4 regions of the Pseudoalteromonas sp. S3178 genome follow, and region 3 is predicted to be linked to each of the others. Evidence: predicted binding sites of a transcription regulator. Region 3 holds the regulator's gene; each other region holds the start of a gene.
What was found. The regulator sigma-54, encoded in region 3, starts transcription at its own class of promoters, with help from an activator protein. The targets are predictions, from matches to a motif close to GTTGGCACGNNNNTNGNNT.
Positions count from the first base shown of each region.

Region 1 (3,845 bases), on a different contig from region 3:
TGGCTGCCAAGCAACGACTTTGATTCGTCAACAGTTTGACGCAAAACAGTTACCTATTTTTGCGTTAACCGCGCATTGTGAACCCGCTGATATTGAGCGCTCTTTAAAGTGCGGCATGAATAAGCATTTAACAAAGCCTGTAGTTGCTAAGGTACTTATTGATGCAATAGCTGATTTAAACTTAGTAAAACCAAGCTTTTTTGAGCGCTCGTTTGCGCTTAGTCAATTTAGCTTAGACGAGACATTGCTTAATACCATGATTGGTAAGTTTGCTAACTTGTGCGAAACTCAGTTAGCGCAAATAGCAGAAACCACCAGTAAAGATGATTTGGTACGCTTAGTGCATAGCATAAAAGGTGTGGCTGGTAATTTGGGTTTTAGGCGATTATCGCATTGTGCATTAGTATGCGAGCGAAACCTTAAAACGACTAACGAGCCAGTTGAAACAACACTTAAAGAGCTTATTATGCAATTAGAGCAAGTAATTGTTTTTATAAATGGTTTAGGGGAGAAGGATGTCGAAAAGAGCTAAAGTATTAATAGTGGATGATGATCCGCTAAACAGATTAGTACTTGAAAAAACACTTAAAGACGAGCACGACGTGTTCTTAGTTGAGAGTGGTGAAAAAGCGCTGACATTTGTAAAAACAACACAAGTTGATTTAATTATCCTCGATGTAATTATGCCTGGTATTGATGGCTATGAAGTTTTAGTGCAACTTAAAGAAAACCCTATAACTCAATCTGTGCCTATCATATTTATATCAGCAAACCGTAGCCATGACGACGAGGCTAAAGGCCTTGAGTTAGGCGCAATGGATTATATTACTAAGCCATTTAGTCCCTCTATTGTAAGAGTAAGAGTTCGCAATCAGCTACTTATAAAGCAAAAAAATGACTTGCTTGAAATGTTGGCCTCTATTGATGGGTTAACTGAAATACCTAACAGACGCTACCTTGATGAAAACTTATCTCGCGAATGGCGCAGAAGTAAACGCAGTGGAACGCCATTGTCGGTATTACTTATGGATATAGACCATTTTAAACGTTACAACGACTGCTATGGACACCGTGCTGGCGACGAGTGCTTGAAAGACGTTGCTCAAGTTCTTGCAGCTCAATGCGAGCGAGGAAGTGATTTTATAGCGCGTTATGGCGGAGAAGAATTTGCCGCAGTACTGCCTGGGGTTGGTAAAGCTGACGCAATTGAATTTGCCAATAAACTACGTAGTGCGGTTAATGCTTTGGATATAGAGCATAAAGCATCGTTAAATGCTGATCACATAACAATTAGTATTGGTATAGCAACAACCGAAAGCGGGCAAATATACGCTGAGCAAGCCTTACTTGAAGAAGCTGATTTAGGCTTATATGCTGCCAAAGATGAAGGTAGAGATAGAATAATAGCGCGTTAAAAAGAATATTTTTAAATGCAAAACGCCAATATTTATATTGGCGTTTTTAGTATCTAATGACTTTTGAGGTTAGACTTTTTGCTGTTTAGTGCGCGATCATACTTAAAGCAGTGTCACCAATACCTACCAACTTATCATTTTTAAATACAAGCGGCGTACATTCATCTTTCGTTGTTTTAGAATCAGAATGCTTACTATGAGTGACATAAAAAAGTACTTGGTATACATCGTCATCTTTTTTTAATAGCTCTGTGAAATTAGGCGTTTTTAATTGCGTTAAAACAGATTGATAGCTGCTATCCATCGTCAGTTCTGAAATAGCTTCACGGTTATTTTTATGGTGTGCTTGCCAGCTTGATGAGTTTTTCCCTGCCCAATGAGTCTCAGCTTCACCATCAGATACGGCGATAACACAGCCGGTTAAAAATGGCGCAATAAGGGCCGCTGCTAATAGAGATTTTTTCATTGTGATATTCCTTAAATGAGTTTTTTAATATTTTGATCATATAAGGCAAGTAGCAGGCCAAGTTTAAAAGTTATTTAAATTCAGTCGATTAGATTTTCAGGGCTGTATTTAACTAATCATTTACAAAAATAATTAGTAAAAACAGCCACTTTTTAGTTTTTTTAACTATTTGTCTGCAATGCAGTTATACCAAGCGGTTACGAGATTCGCCGTTATTAAATGCAGTAATATTTAGGCTGACCTCATTGATTAGTCGTACGATTGACTCAGTGCTTGCCCATGCAATGTGTGGTGTAAGTAATAAGTTATTACCAGTGTAATTAGCGAGTGGGTTAGTTAGCTCCGCAGGCTCTTTTGTTAGTACATCTACGCCAGCGCCAGCGATTAAGTTTTGTTCAAGTGCTTTGGCTAAGTCAGCTTCGTTAATAATCCCACCACGTGCAGTATTAATAATAATACTACTTGGCTTCATCATTTTAAGCTCTTGTAGTGCTATTAAATCACGAGTTTCGTCAGTAAGAGGGCAGTGAACACTGATTATGTCAGCCGTTTTTAGTACTTCTTCAAATGGGGTGCGTCCGTCTCTGCATTTTACGCCCTTGCGCTCAGCAATAATTACTTTTGCACCAAACGCCTCAGCTACTTTTGCTACGCCTTTACCCAGTGTTCCACCACCTATAATGGCAAACGTTTTATCTTGAAGGTCATTAAAACTGTAATCTAGTCGGCAAAACATTTCACTTTTTTGCCAAGCGCCTTGTTGGCAATCGGCTTGATAGCGATGAGTATTACCTAGTAAGTTAGTCACTAACGAAAATGTATGCTGAACAACAGAAGGCGTTGAGTAACCAGCAACATTAGTAACTGCAATACCAAACTCTTTTGCAGCGTCTAAATCAACATTATTAGTGCCAGTGGCACTAACGCAAATTAGCTTAAGTTGTTTTAACTGGCTAATCGTATCGCGATTTAATACTGCTTTATTGGTAATAAGTACATCTGCATCTTGGCAATGATCAATAACTTGTTCTGGGCTGGTAAGTTCATACGTTGTTAAATTACCAAGTTGCTCAATACAAGCAAGAGATGTGTTAGCTAATGTGGCGTTATCTAAAATAGTAATGTTCATTATGAGCCTTTAATTAGTAGATCTAGGATAGTTTCAATCGTGAAGTGTTAGCGATTTATAGAAACTGAAAATGTGAAGTTAAGGTACTACGAAAGGAAGCCTTTGAAAATGGTATTACTACCAAATGACTAGGTTATCTTTTGAGGCTAAATATACGCTGCTCTTTGCTTTATAAAACCCCTCTTGTTTAAAGCAGTTCTAGTCTGAAAGCCTATAGGGCCTTAATGCGTTATTTATAGTGGTCTGCCCACTAGCACATTGATAACATGGTATTTTGGTTAACTGATCAGATTTTTTGCACTTATGAGCCTCCTCATGGTCATAAGAGTAGTTACTTAGCTAAATTTGGTTAAGAGATTTATTATTTAGGCTCAGAATAAATTAGATCAAAATCGTTTTTTGGTTATTTCGCATTTTAGATCGCCTGAGTTATAATCGAACTTAGACATAAACGGTGCGCCTTGGCGTGCCGTTTTTTAACATTATAGATGTAGTAATGAGTGAATTAGAAGATAAATACGCAGATATACGCCCATACAATGACAGCGAAGTTGCGGCTTCGCTAACACGTTTAATTAACGATAATGCGTTTATTGATGTAATAGCAAAGTATAATTTACCGCGATTTTTATCATCAATGCCTTTTATTACCCGCCCGCTGGTAAAAAGTCAGTTACGTAAAAAGTGGGGCAAAGTAAGCACGGTTGAAGACGTACAAAACGAAGTGGCGCAATACTTAGATAAATTAGTAAAACGTACGACTTCTAAAGTCACTTTTTCTGGGTTAGATCAATTAGATCCAAACCAAGCTTATTTATTTATTTCAAACCATCGC
Region 1 covers NZ_PNCW01000025.1:173,246-177,090, reverse strand. Annotated here, with positions in the region: gene CWC11_RS07705 (PAS domain-containing hybrid sensor histidine kinase/response regulator) at 1-532, shown strand, start outside; gene CWC11_RS07700 (diguanylate cyclase) at 516-1,415, shown strand; gene CWC11_RS07695 (DUF3192 domain-containing protein) at 1,501-1,881, opposite strand; gene CWC11_RS07690 (D-2-hydroxyacid dehydrogenase) at 2,066-3,010, opposite strand; gene CWC11_RS07685 (1-acyl-sn-glycerol-3-phosphate acyltransferase) at 3,507-3,845, shown strand, end outside.
Region 1: a site for sigma-54 is predicted at 1,925-1,943, ahead of CWC11_RS07695 (DUF3192 domain-containing protein). Genes of this name have one in related genera too.

Region 2 (3,845 bases), on a different contig from region 3:
CAAGTTAAAAGTACCGTTCTCCATAACTAAAGACTCGCCAGAGCCCATAAATACAAGCTTTTCGCCATTTGGGCCATCAAGAGTTTCTATATCAACTAATTCTGATAGCTCACGAATTGCTAAATCTCGTTGATTGTAAATAGAGCTTGCATCTGATGCGTTATTTGTTCCGTTTACTACCGCTATTTCTTGGTTTAGCGTATTAATATTTTGAATTAATGAATTTGCCTCATCAGAAAAAATCTCGAGTTGTTCGTTCACTATGCTTTGTTGCTCAAGCACAATGCCTGAAAGCCTATCCATTTGATCAACTAAGCTTTGCGCATCGGTCATTACCAATGAGCGAGCAACAGATGAAGAAGGCTGGTTTAATGCCTCTTGCACGTTGTTAAATAGTGAGTTTATACCCGTTGATAAGTTATTCGACTCTTCAGAAAAAATAGTATCTACTCGATTTGCCTCTGTAACAAACTGATCAAAAAATGATTTATTAGAGGTGTCGCGGTTTAATTGTGATTGGGCAAACTCGTTTAGTAATCGATATGTTTCACCACGTCCGACTTGGTTATCAACCATAGTTGTAAACTCGGTGCGCTCACGAACATAGCCTTCGGTGTTTACATTGGTGATATTTTTACTGGTCGTTTGCAACAGCTCAGAGCTTGCTCTAACACCTGCACTGGCAATATTTAATAAACTAAACGACATATTACTTCACTCCTTGGGCAAACGCGCTTGTTGCAATATTTTTAAGCTCACTGCTATTTAGCACTTTTTTTATTTTACTCGCGTAATTAGGATCGGTTGCGTAGCCTGCTTTTTGTAGTGAATCTAAAAATTCATTTGGCTTTGCGGTATTTTGTAGTGCTTCTTCGTAACGTGGGTTTTGCGTTAAAAAATCAACAAAGTCGTTTACGCTATCTTTAATAGAATCGTAGGCTCTAAAGCTTGCTTGTTTTTTAACAGCTGTACCTTGCTCAAACTCAAGTGTTACTTTACTTGCTTTGTCGCCTTCCCAGCTTTTATCTGACTTAATATTAAATAAGTTATTTGAACTGCCACCATCACTTTTACTAATGATGTGCTTACCCCAACCCGTTTCAAGGGCGGCCTGAGCCACCATTACAGCTGGGTTTAAGCCAATTTTTTGTGCTGCAGTTTTAGCGTGTTCCCACACTGAGCTTACAAACTGCTCTGCTGTTTCAAAATTAGTGCTACTCGCTTTAGGCTCATTAATATTGGCTTGAGTACTATCAATAGCAGCTGCTTGTTGCTCGTTTTCCTCATGCGCAAGTGTTGACCCAGCACGCTTGTCACTAAAAAAGTCATTTGTTGTTCTTAGCACTGAACCGGGCATAAAGTTATCTGCTTCTGGCGAAAGCTGCTGCACTATTAAATCAGCTAAACCTAGAGAGCCGTTTGATGAAAGCTCAGAGGAAAGTTGCTGATCGTGCATTTCTTCAAAAAACTTTACACCACTTGAATTAAAAGGACTGTCTTCGTCTTCGAAAGCTTCATTTGCTTTGCGCATTCCTTTTAGCAGCATTTGCGTAAAAATAGCTTCAAATTGTGCAGCCGCTTTTTTAAGCGCAGCTTTTGAGGCATCAGTTGATGCATCACCGCTGTTTAAAGCGTCTTGACGTAATGTATTTAAATTACTTAAATCAAAAAAGTTTTGCTTATCGAGGTGATTTGTTTCCATCAGCTTTTTGACACAAAAATGAATAATGCTTTAACAAATGCAAAAATTGAGCCAAAGAAGGGGAAACAATAAAAAGCTTAAGACCCTTTTGTACACTTAAGCTTTATTTGGAAGGAGTAACAACCTGCAACTAATTAAATAACAACAAGCTGACCGTTAATGGCCCCCGCTTCTTTTAGGGCTTCTAAAATAGCCATTAAATCGCCAGGCGCTGCACCTACTTCGTTTATTGCACGCACTAAATCGTCAAGACTAACGCCCGGGTTAAAAACAAACGCACGAGAGTCATCTTGGCTTACATCAATAATGCTTTGCTGCGTGACAACAGTATCGCCGTTTGCTAGCGGATTTGGTTGAGAGACATTTTGTTGCTCTGCAATTGTTACAGTTAAGCCACCATGCGTAATTGCCGCTGGCTGAAGCTTTACGTTTTTACCAATAACAATGGTACCTGTTCGCGAATTAACAATAATTTTTGCTGCTGTATCAGCGGGTTTAAACTCAAGGTTTTCAAGCGTAGATAAGTAAGACACACGCTGCGAAGCATCCCGCGGCGCTAAAACTCTTATAGAAGCAGCATCAAGTGCTTGTGCGCTATTAGGGCCCACTAAATCGTTAATCGTTTTTTCTAAGCGTTTAGCAGTTGTGAAGTCTGGGCGATTTAAATTAAAAGTAATGTAATCACCTTGCATAAACGGGCTTTCTACGGCGCGCTCTACAGTAGCACCATTTGGCACTCTGCCAACTGTAGGTGTATTAATTACAACTTTACTGCCATCAAGCCCTTGGGCGCCTAAACCACCGACAATTAAGCTACCTTGTGCAATTGCGTACACATTGCCATCTACCCCTTTTAAGAAGGTTTGCAGCAACGTACCACCACGTAAACTACCTGCACTACCAATAGACGATACAGTGATGTCAATTGTTTGCCCTGGTTTTCTAAAAGCGGGTAACTCAGCATGAACAGCTACTGCAGCTACATTTTTAATTTTAGGACTTTGCGTAGAAGGAAGCGTAATACCAAAACTATTTAGCATGCCTCTGAAGCTTTGTTGCGTATATGAGTTTTGCTCTCCAGTGCCAGGTAGGCCAACAACTAAACCATAACCAACTAATTGGTTAGACCTTACGCCTTCGACCATAGACACGTCTTTAATGCGCTCGGCGCTCGCAGTAAACTGCAAGCTTAGTAAAACGACTAAACATAAAGCTTTTAGGCTCTTCATGTTGCTACCCTCTAAAATGGAAACAGCGAACTGCTAAAGAAGCGTGTAAGCCAACCTGGACTTTGCGATTCTTGTGTTTGACCTTTACCCGAGTACTGAATACGAGCATTTGCAATGCGATTAGACTCTACTGTGTTATCGGCACTTACATCTTGCGGGCGAACTAAGCCTTCGAGCCTAATAAATTCTTCACCGGTATTTAAGGTTAGCCATTTTTCGCCACGAATAACTAAATTACCATTTGGTAAAACACGCATAACATTTACCGAAATATCGCCTACTAAACTGTTAGATTGGTTTGATTTAGAATCACCCGTAAACGATGAATCGCTGCCAATACCAAACTGAATACTGTCACCACCAATATTTACAGGTAAACCACCTAAGCCTATTACGGGATCGAGACTTGCGTCAGTTTCTTTATCTGTTTCTGTTTTAGCGGCTTTAGTCGCTTGGGTAGACTCTTCAAGTTTAACCGTAATTATATCGCCAGTGCGCAGTGCTTTTTTGTCTGAATATAAATCGTTAGAAGTATGAGTATTAAATAAAGACCCAGTTGCTACCAGGGGCTCTACGACAGGCTCTGGGTACATAGGTGCATAGTACGGATCGTCTTGTACTACTTCACTATTTTGCGTAGACATACAGCCACTTAAAAATAAAGCACCTGCTGAAATAAATAAAATTTTACGCATAAAAGTCCCCTTACTCTTTAAAGCTGTTGATTAATGTAACTCATCATTTCGTCAACGGCCGAGATAACCTTCGAGTTCATCTCGTAAATACGCTGCGTTTCAATTAGATTAACCAGCTCTTCAGTTACATTTACGTTTGATGTTTCAAGCGAACCTTGAATAATACTTCCAAGCCCTTCAACTCCTGGGTTACCTTGCACCGGTGCACCACTTACAGCA
Region 2 covers NZ_PNCW01000012.1:82,515-86,359, forward strand. Annotated here, with positions in the region: gene flgK (flagellar hook-associated protein FlgK) at 1-708, opposite strand, end outside; gene flgJ (flagellar assembly peptidoglycan hydrolase FlgJ) at 710-1,702, opposite strand; gene CWC11_RS02885 (flagellar basal body P-ring protein FlgI) at 1,837-2,931, opposite strand; gene flgH (flagellar basal body L-ring protein FlgH) at 2,943-3,626, opposite strand; gene flgG (flagellar basal-body rod protein FlgG) at 3,644-3,845, opposite strand, start outside.
Region 2: a site for sigma-54 is predicted at 1,740-1,758, ahead of flgJ (flagellar assembly peptidoglycan hydrolase FlgJ). Genes of this name have one in related genera too.

Region 3 (3,845 bases):
TTAACGCTTGTTGGCGATGCTGAAGTCGCTCAAGCGGGTCAAAAAATCAATGCAAAAAGTATTACGTACGACATGCAACAGCAATTAATTAGCGCCGAAAAAGATGAAAACTCTACCGATCGCGTTCACACTATTTTAGTGCCAGTTGAGCCTAAAAAAGTAAAAAAAAGTGACAAAGGCCAGCCATGAGTACATTAAAAGCAGAGCTATTAGCAAAAAGCTATAAAGGCCGTGAAGTAGTAAAAAATGTTGGCCTAGAAGTTAAAGCTGGCAGTATTGTTGGATTGCTTGGGCCTAACGGCGCAGGTAAAACTACTACGTTTTATATGATAGTGGGCCTTGTACCGAGTGATAAAGGCAAAATTTCTATTGATGAGAACGATATTACTCTTTTACCTATGCATAGTCGTGCTAGATTAGGCATAGGCTACTTACCACAAGAGTCATCAATTTTTAGAAAACTTACCGTTTATCAAAATTTAATGGCTATTTTAGAAACGCGTAAAGAGCTTAACAAAAAAGCAAGAGAAGATACGCTTAACAACTTGTTAGATGAATTTAGTATTCAACATATTCGAGACAGCCAAGGTATGGCTTTATCGGGTGGTGAGCGACGCCGCGTAGAAATTGCACGCGCACTAGCTGCTAATCCTAAATTTATATTGCTCGACGAACCCTTTGCAGGTGTAGACCCTATATCGGTGTTAGATATAAAGAAAATAATAGAACATCTTAAAAATCGTGGGATTGGTGTATTAATTACCGATCATAACGTAAGAGAAACCCTTGATGTTTGTGAAAAAGCCTACATTGTTTCTCATGGAGAGTTAATCGCTTCTGGTACACCAGAGCACGTATTAAATGATAAAACGGTACGCGATGTTTATTTAGGCGAGCAATTTAGGCTGTAACATTTACGCCATGTCTTTAAGCATCTGCTAGTATTAATTATAACAACATAAAAGGATTGTTAGAGATACATGAGGCAATCATTACAGCTGCGCATGGGCCAGCAACTTACAATGACTCCACAACTGCAACAAGCAATTCGTTTGTTGCAACTCAGTACATTGGATCTCCAGCAAGAAATACAAGAAGCGCTTGATAGCAATCCGCTTCTAGAAGTAGATGAACAAGATTACACGGAAGAATCAGCTGGCAAAAACGAGCAAAAAGCAGATAACGATGAATTAACCGTAAGTGCTAATGCCGATGAAAAACCAAGCGAGTACGAGCAAGACAGTGGTGAAGCACTTACTAAAGACACAGTAAGTGACGAAATGGCTATGGATGTAAGCTGGGATGAGTACATGAGCGCAGCTCCTGCTTCATCATCAGGCCCTATGCCAGAAGATGAGTCTATTTACCAAGGTGCTTCAACCGAAACTCTTCACGAGTATTTAATGTGGCAATTACAGCTCACGCCGTTTAGCCCTACTGATGAAGCAATTGCAATAGCGATTGTTGAAGCAGTCGATGACTCAGGTATATTAACGCTAAGCTGTGAAGATATTTTAGAAAGCTTTAATCAAGAGAACGACGACGAGGGCGAAGTTGAACTTGATGAAATAGAAGCCGTTTTAAAACGTATTCAGTTGTTTGATCCGGTGGGTATAGCAGCTCGTAGCTTACAAGAGTGCTTGTGTATTCAGCTAAATCAGTTTGATAAAGATACGCCTTTTATCAATGAAACAAAGATGATTTTAACCGATCATATTGATCTATTAGCGGCTCGCGACTATCGTACATTAATGAAGAAAACTAAGCTCAAAGAAGACGAGCTTAAAGAAGTAATGACGTTAATTCACACTCTAAACCCTAAGCCAGCAGATACTATTGTAAGGGAAGAATCAGAGTATGTGATCCCCGATGTATCAGTTAAAAAAATAAAAGGCCGTTGGGTAGTTGAGCTAAACCCAGATAGCATGCCTAAGATACGTGTTAATAGCCAATATGCAGCTATGTCACGAACAGTTAAATCTAGTGGTGACAGTCAATTTATTCGCTCTCATTTGCAAGAAGCTAAATGGTTTATAAAGAGCCTAGAGAGTAGAAACGACACACTACTAAAAGTAACTAATTGTATTGTTAAGCAACAACAGGGCTTTTTTGAACACGGTCCAGAAGCCATGAAACCTATGGTTTTAAACGATGTTGCAGAAATGGTAGAAATGCACGAGTCGACTATTTCGCGTGTAACTACTCAAAAGTATATGCACACGCCACGTGGTATATTTGAGCTTAAATACTTTTTCTCAAGCCACGTAAGCACCGAAAATGGTGGTGAGTGTTCATCTACAGCAATACGTGCTTTGATTAAAAAACTGATTGCCGCAGAAAACTCAGCAAAACCATTGAGTGATAGTAAAATTGCGGATATATTGGCTGAGCAAGGAATTAAAGTAGCTAGACGCACAATCGCAAAATACCGCGAATCTCTGGCTATTCCACCGTCTAATCAACGAAAGAGTTTGATATAAGACGCAAAACAAAGAGGAAAACGCTTATGCAACTAAACTTAACTGGTCGTCATGTAGATGTTACTGATTCATTAAGAGACTACGTAAATAATAAATTTGCAAAGCTAGAAAGGCATTCTGATCATATAAACAATGTTCATGTCATTCTCGATGTAGAAAAACTTAACCAAAAAGCTGAAGCTACAATCCATGTAAGTGGTGCAGAATTATTTGCATCTACCGAACATCAAGACATGTATGCTGCCATAGACTCGTTGATTGACAAGCTCGATCGTCAAGTTATTAAACACAAAGAGAAGCTTGCTCGACACTAATATGATGAAATTAAGCTCACTTATATGCCAGGACTGCAGCAAAGCTGCGGTCCTTTTTAATAGCAAAAAAAGAATTTTAGAGTTTATTAGCGAACTCGCTCATGAAAAGCTTCCTTATCTTTCACAGCAAGATATTTTGTGTGCTCTAATGAATAGAGAGAAGCTTGGTAGCACAGGCATAGGCCGTGGTATTGCAATTCCTCATGGAAGAATGAGTGGCGCAGAAGAGCCATTAGCAATAGTGCTTGTAAGCGAGACAGCCATAAATTTTGATGCGATTGATAACCGCCCTGTTGATATATTTGTTGCACTCATCGTACCAGATGGTGATAACCAACAGCACCTAAAGACTCTCGCAACCATAGCTGATAAACTAAATGACAAAGAATTTTGTAAACAGTTACGCTGTGCAAAATCCGATGCTGAGCTTTACCAAGTTATTGTTAATCAATCGTAGTTTAAAAGGGTGATAAATGGAGTTAATTATCATAAGTGGCCGATCTGGTTCTGGGAAGTCGGTTGCTTTACGCGTTGTAGAAGATTTAGGTTATTATTGCGTAGATAACATTCCAGTAAACCTACTGCCTTCTTTAGTGCGAAGCGTATCGGATACCTACGATAAAATAGCTGTTAGTATCGATGTGCGTAACATCCCAAAAGAGCAAGATGAGTTTAACGATATTCTTGAATACCTCCCGGGCTTTGCAAATCCCACTTTATTTTATTTAGATAGTGACGACCAAACTCTGATCAAACGTTTTTCTGAAACACGCCGATTACACCCGCTTTCTATTGACTCGTTACCACTTGATTTAGCGATAAAAAAAGAAAAACAACTGCTAGATGTATTAGTAACCCGCGCAGATTTCATGCTCGATACAACCGACTTAAGTGTTCATCAGTTAGCTGAGTCTATTCGTGAAAAAATTCTCGGTAAAAAAGATAAGCAACTTATTGTAACCTTTGAATCGTTTGGCTTTAAACACGGTATTCCTAAAGAAGCTGACTACGTATTTGATGCTCGATTTTTGCCAAATCCGCATTGGGAGCC
Region 3 covers NZ_PNCW01000018.1:70,796-74,640, forward strand. Annotated here, with positions in the region: gene lptA (lipopolysaccharide transport periplasmic protein LptA) at 1-189, shown strand, start outside; gene lptB (LPS export ABC transporter ATP-binding protein) at 186-911, shown strand; gene CWC11_RS04700 (RNA polymerase factor sigma-54) at 981-2,480, shown strand; gene hpf (ribosome hibernation promoting factor) at 2,507-2,794, shown strand; gene CWC11_RS04710 (PTS sugar transporter subunit IIA) at 2,799-3,251, shown strand; gene rapZ (RNase adapter RapZ) at 3,268-3,845, shown strand, end outside.

Region 4 (3,845 bases), on a different contig from region 3:
AAGGCCAGCCCATTAACTTTAGTGATTTTGAGGGGAAGGTTGTACTTATCGTAAATACCGCGAGTAAATGTGGGTTTACCTACCAGTATGAGTCTCTTCAGGCCTTACATAATAAGTATGCAAGCCAGGGTTTGGTTATTTTGGGTTTTCCGTGTAATCAGTTTGGTCAGCAAGAGCCCGGCGACGCCACCCAAATAGAGCAAGGCTGTTTAATTAACTACGGTGTTAGTTTTTTAATGTCGGCCAAAGTCGATGTAAACGGTGAGCATACCCATCCTATTTTTCGTTATCTAAAATCAGCATTACCTGGTTTTTTAACACGTAAAATAAAATGGAACTTCACTAAGTTTTTAATAGCGGCCGATGGCACACCAATTAAACGCTATGCTCCTTTTATTAAGCCTGAAAAGCTAGAAATAACCATTCAAAAAGCACTTAAAAACATTATGGCGTAAAATTAATAAAGAGGCGTATAGCCTCTTTATTGCCAGTTAAAACTAAGCGTTAAACATGTTTATAACCACACGTATAAATACTTAAACAAAACTGGCGATGTATTTTTACTAGTACAATTTACTCTATGTAATCGCTTAAATCGTCTTCGCCTAGGTTTTTACGCAAGCGTTTTTGTTCAAGATAGTCTTCCAACTTTTTCTTAACTTTTTGCTTGTTTTTATCATGTTGATTACGCCCGACCATTTCGTATTCGTCTTCAACAAAATCATCATCTAGCGCATCGTAACTAAATGTCTTACCCACAACCCACTCCATAAAGTGTTTGAGACCAATTAAGGATTTTATAATCGCAATAATTGGTGAAATTAAAAATGTTCAGTACTAAATATGATTTACAAATTAGTACCAAAATAAAGCCATGTAGCTATCGTAAATAGTCTTCATGTCAGTATTGTGAATAAATAGCGCTAAATTTGAATTGAGGAAAGTGAGAGTTTTTTATCGTATCGATAAATAAAATTTATCACTTTTTATTTTTTAGCCAATTTGACTAAAAAATAGTTATTTACTTAATAAAAGCATCACTATCAAGCCGCCTGCAAACACGTAACCCATTGTTTAAAATAAATAAATAAAACTGGCACCAAACTTGTTATTAGTTAATCGTCATCAACAAAAAAGTAGAGAACAAACATGAAAAAATTACTATTAGTAAGTGCTTTAATTTGTACGCCCGCTGCAATGGCTCACAACGATAACGATTCTGCAATTTCATTTAGTAATGAACAGTGCAATGTTGAATTTAAAAATGATGTACGTATTAAGCCAAACGAACTAGAAATTTTTACAGCTAATAATCGCACCATGCAGTTCACTACTGACGGCGATTTAACTATAAACGGTGAGTTAATTAACCTTAATAGCAACCAACGCGCAGCGTTAAACACATACTCTGATAGCTTACGCACTCAATTACCTGAAGTAGCTAATATAGCTTTAGAAGGCGTTAAAATTGCGGGTGTTGCACTAGCTGAAGTAGGCAACGCATTTAATATTGATGGTTTAGATAATATGTCTGAGCTGATGGACGATATTAAAGTGGAGGTAGAAAACACTTTTTATCAGCAAGGCACCTTTGTTATGGGCCAGCAAAGCTTTAATCAGTTTGGTGAAAACTTTGAGCAGCAATTCGAAAATCAAATAGAATCGGCTGTTGAGTCTGCTGTTATGCAATCAATGGGCAGTATTTTAGTTGCACTAGGCTCTGAATTATTAGGCTCAGGTGGTGATATGGAAGCATTTGAGCAGCGCATGGAAAACATGGGCGCACAAATAGAAGAAAAAGTAGAACTACATGCTAATGCACTTGAAGAACGTGCTAACGATTTATGTGGAAACTTTGCCGACATTGCTAAGCAAGAAGAGCAATTAGTAGCACAGTTACCTGAGCTTCAAGGCTATGAGTTATTTACAATTAAACCAACTAAGTAACCCAAGTAACCCTATTTAACATCCCTTTAGCAGCATTTAAGGTTACTTAAATGCTGCTTTTTTATGTACTGATTTACATTATTTTTTTGCTAATAAAGTAAGCTCGCCTAATGTAATAATAGCGTGCTCCATTTGCTCACTCCATTGCACACCATAACTTAATCTAAAACAGCTTTTATATTTACTCGTCGCAGAAAATATAAGCCCAGGCGTTATGCTTATGCCTACCTCAAGCGCCAGTAAAAAAAGCTTTTGACTATCGTACTCGCCACCTAAGTCGAGCCAAATAACACAGCCGCCTTGAGGGTCACTTATGCGGGTATTTTTTGGCATGGCTTGTTGTAAACAAAAGCGCATACGGTCTTTGTTCGTTCGCAAGCGCTGCCTTAATACCTTTAAGTTTCTATCGTATTCACCGCTGGCAATAAATTCCGATAACGTCCATTGATTAATTAACGATGTTGAGCAACTTAAAGCGCGCTTATAGCGCCGAGCTTGCTGAGCGTACCTACCCGCAATTAACCAACCAACACGATAGCTAGGCGCTGCCGTTTTAGAAAAAGAGGAGCAGCTAATTACGAGCCCTTTTTTTGAATAGGTTTGTGCAGGTGTACCTCGCTGTGGGGTAAAATATAGATCGCCGTAAACGTCATCTTCAATAAGTACCACGTTATGGCTTTCTATTAGCTCTACCATTTGCTTGCGATTTTTATCGTTCATAAAGCTGCCAACTGGATTGCTAATCGCAGTAGAAAATAAACATGCTTTAATGTCGTGATCGTTTAATGCTTGCTCTAAGTCGTTAAGCCAAATTCCGTTATCTGGGCACAGAGGTATTTCGAGTGCTTTTAAGCCTAAACTTTCTATTAATTCAATAATACCGTGATAGCACGGGGTCTCTATGGCAACTGCATCACCGGGCTTTGTTACACACTTAAGCGCTATTGCAAGCGCCTCTTGCGCGCCATTAGTGATCACCAGCTCGTCTATATTAATACCTATACCAAAACCCAAATAATAATGTATAAGCTGCTTTTTTAACGGTACAAAACCATCCATTGGGCCATAATTAATGGCGCTGTTACCAGCAATTGTCATCACTCGGCGCATATTTCTCGCAAGTGCTTTATCGGTTGGGGCAGCCGCAACGGGGTTTGCGATACCAAAAGGCACGACGTTAACTTGATGAATCGCACTATATACTTGCTCTATTAGCGCTTGTTTATTAACAATAACAGGTTCCCGGCTTAGCTTTACACGCTTAGGAAGACTGCGCGCTATAGCGACGGCTTTTAAAAAATAGCCCGATTTTTCTCTTGCCTCTATTAAGCCTTGATCCTCAAGCGTTTGATAAGCCTGCTTTACTGTAGGAATACTTATGTTTAGGTTAGTAGCCATTTTTCTTAGAGATGGCAACTTTTCACCGGGCAACAAAACATGCTGTTCGCTCATATCTTTAATAAGTTGAATAACTTGCTGATATAAAAATTCAGGGGGTTTGTTGTTTACGGTTTTTAAGTTCATCGCACACCAAATCTGTATAGGTTACATTTTTACTTTTCTGTATATGGTAAGTATACAGCTAGCTCTTAAAATAACCACTCACCCGGTATTTAGGATCGACAATGAAAAGTGCAGCGCTATACATTACAACTGTTTTAATTTGGGGTTCTACTTGGCTAGCTATAGAGTTTCAGCTAGGTGATATTGCTGTAGAGCTGTCGCTATTATATCGCTTTGCTATCGCAGCCGCGCTAATGTGGTTATATGTAGCGTACAAAAAACCTGACATGCGCTTTTCATTAGTAGACCATGGTTTTTTTGTGCTGTTGGCAATATGTAACTTTAGCCTAAATTATTTAATGCTTTATTGGGCGCAAAACTATTTAACGTCAGCC
Region 4 covers NZ_PNCW01000029.1:286-4,130, forward strand. Annotated here, with positions in the region: gene CWC11_RS09270 (glutathione peroxidase) at 1-455, shown strand, start outside; gene CWC11_RS09275 (PA3496 family putative envelope integrity protein) at 574-759, opposite strand; gene CWC11_RS09280 (YggN family protein) at 1,150-1,947, shown strand; gene CWC11_RS09285 (aminotransferase-like domain-containing protein) at 2,026-3,471, opposite strand; gene CWC11_RS09290 (DMT family transporter) at 3,573-3,845, shown strand, end outside.
Region 4: a site for sigma-54 is predicted at 1,093-1,111, ahead of CWC11_RS09280 (YggN family protein). Genes of this name have one in related genera too.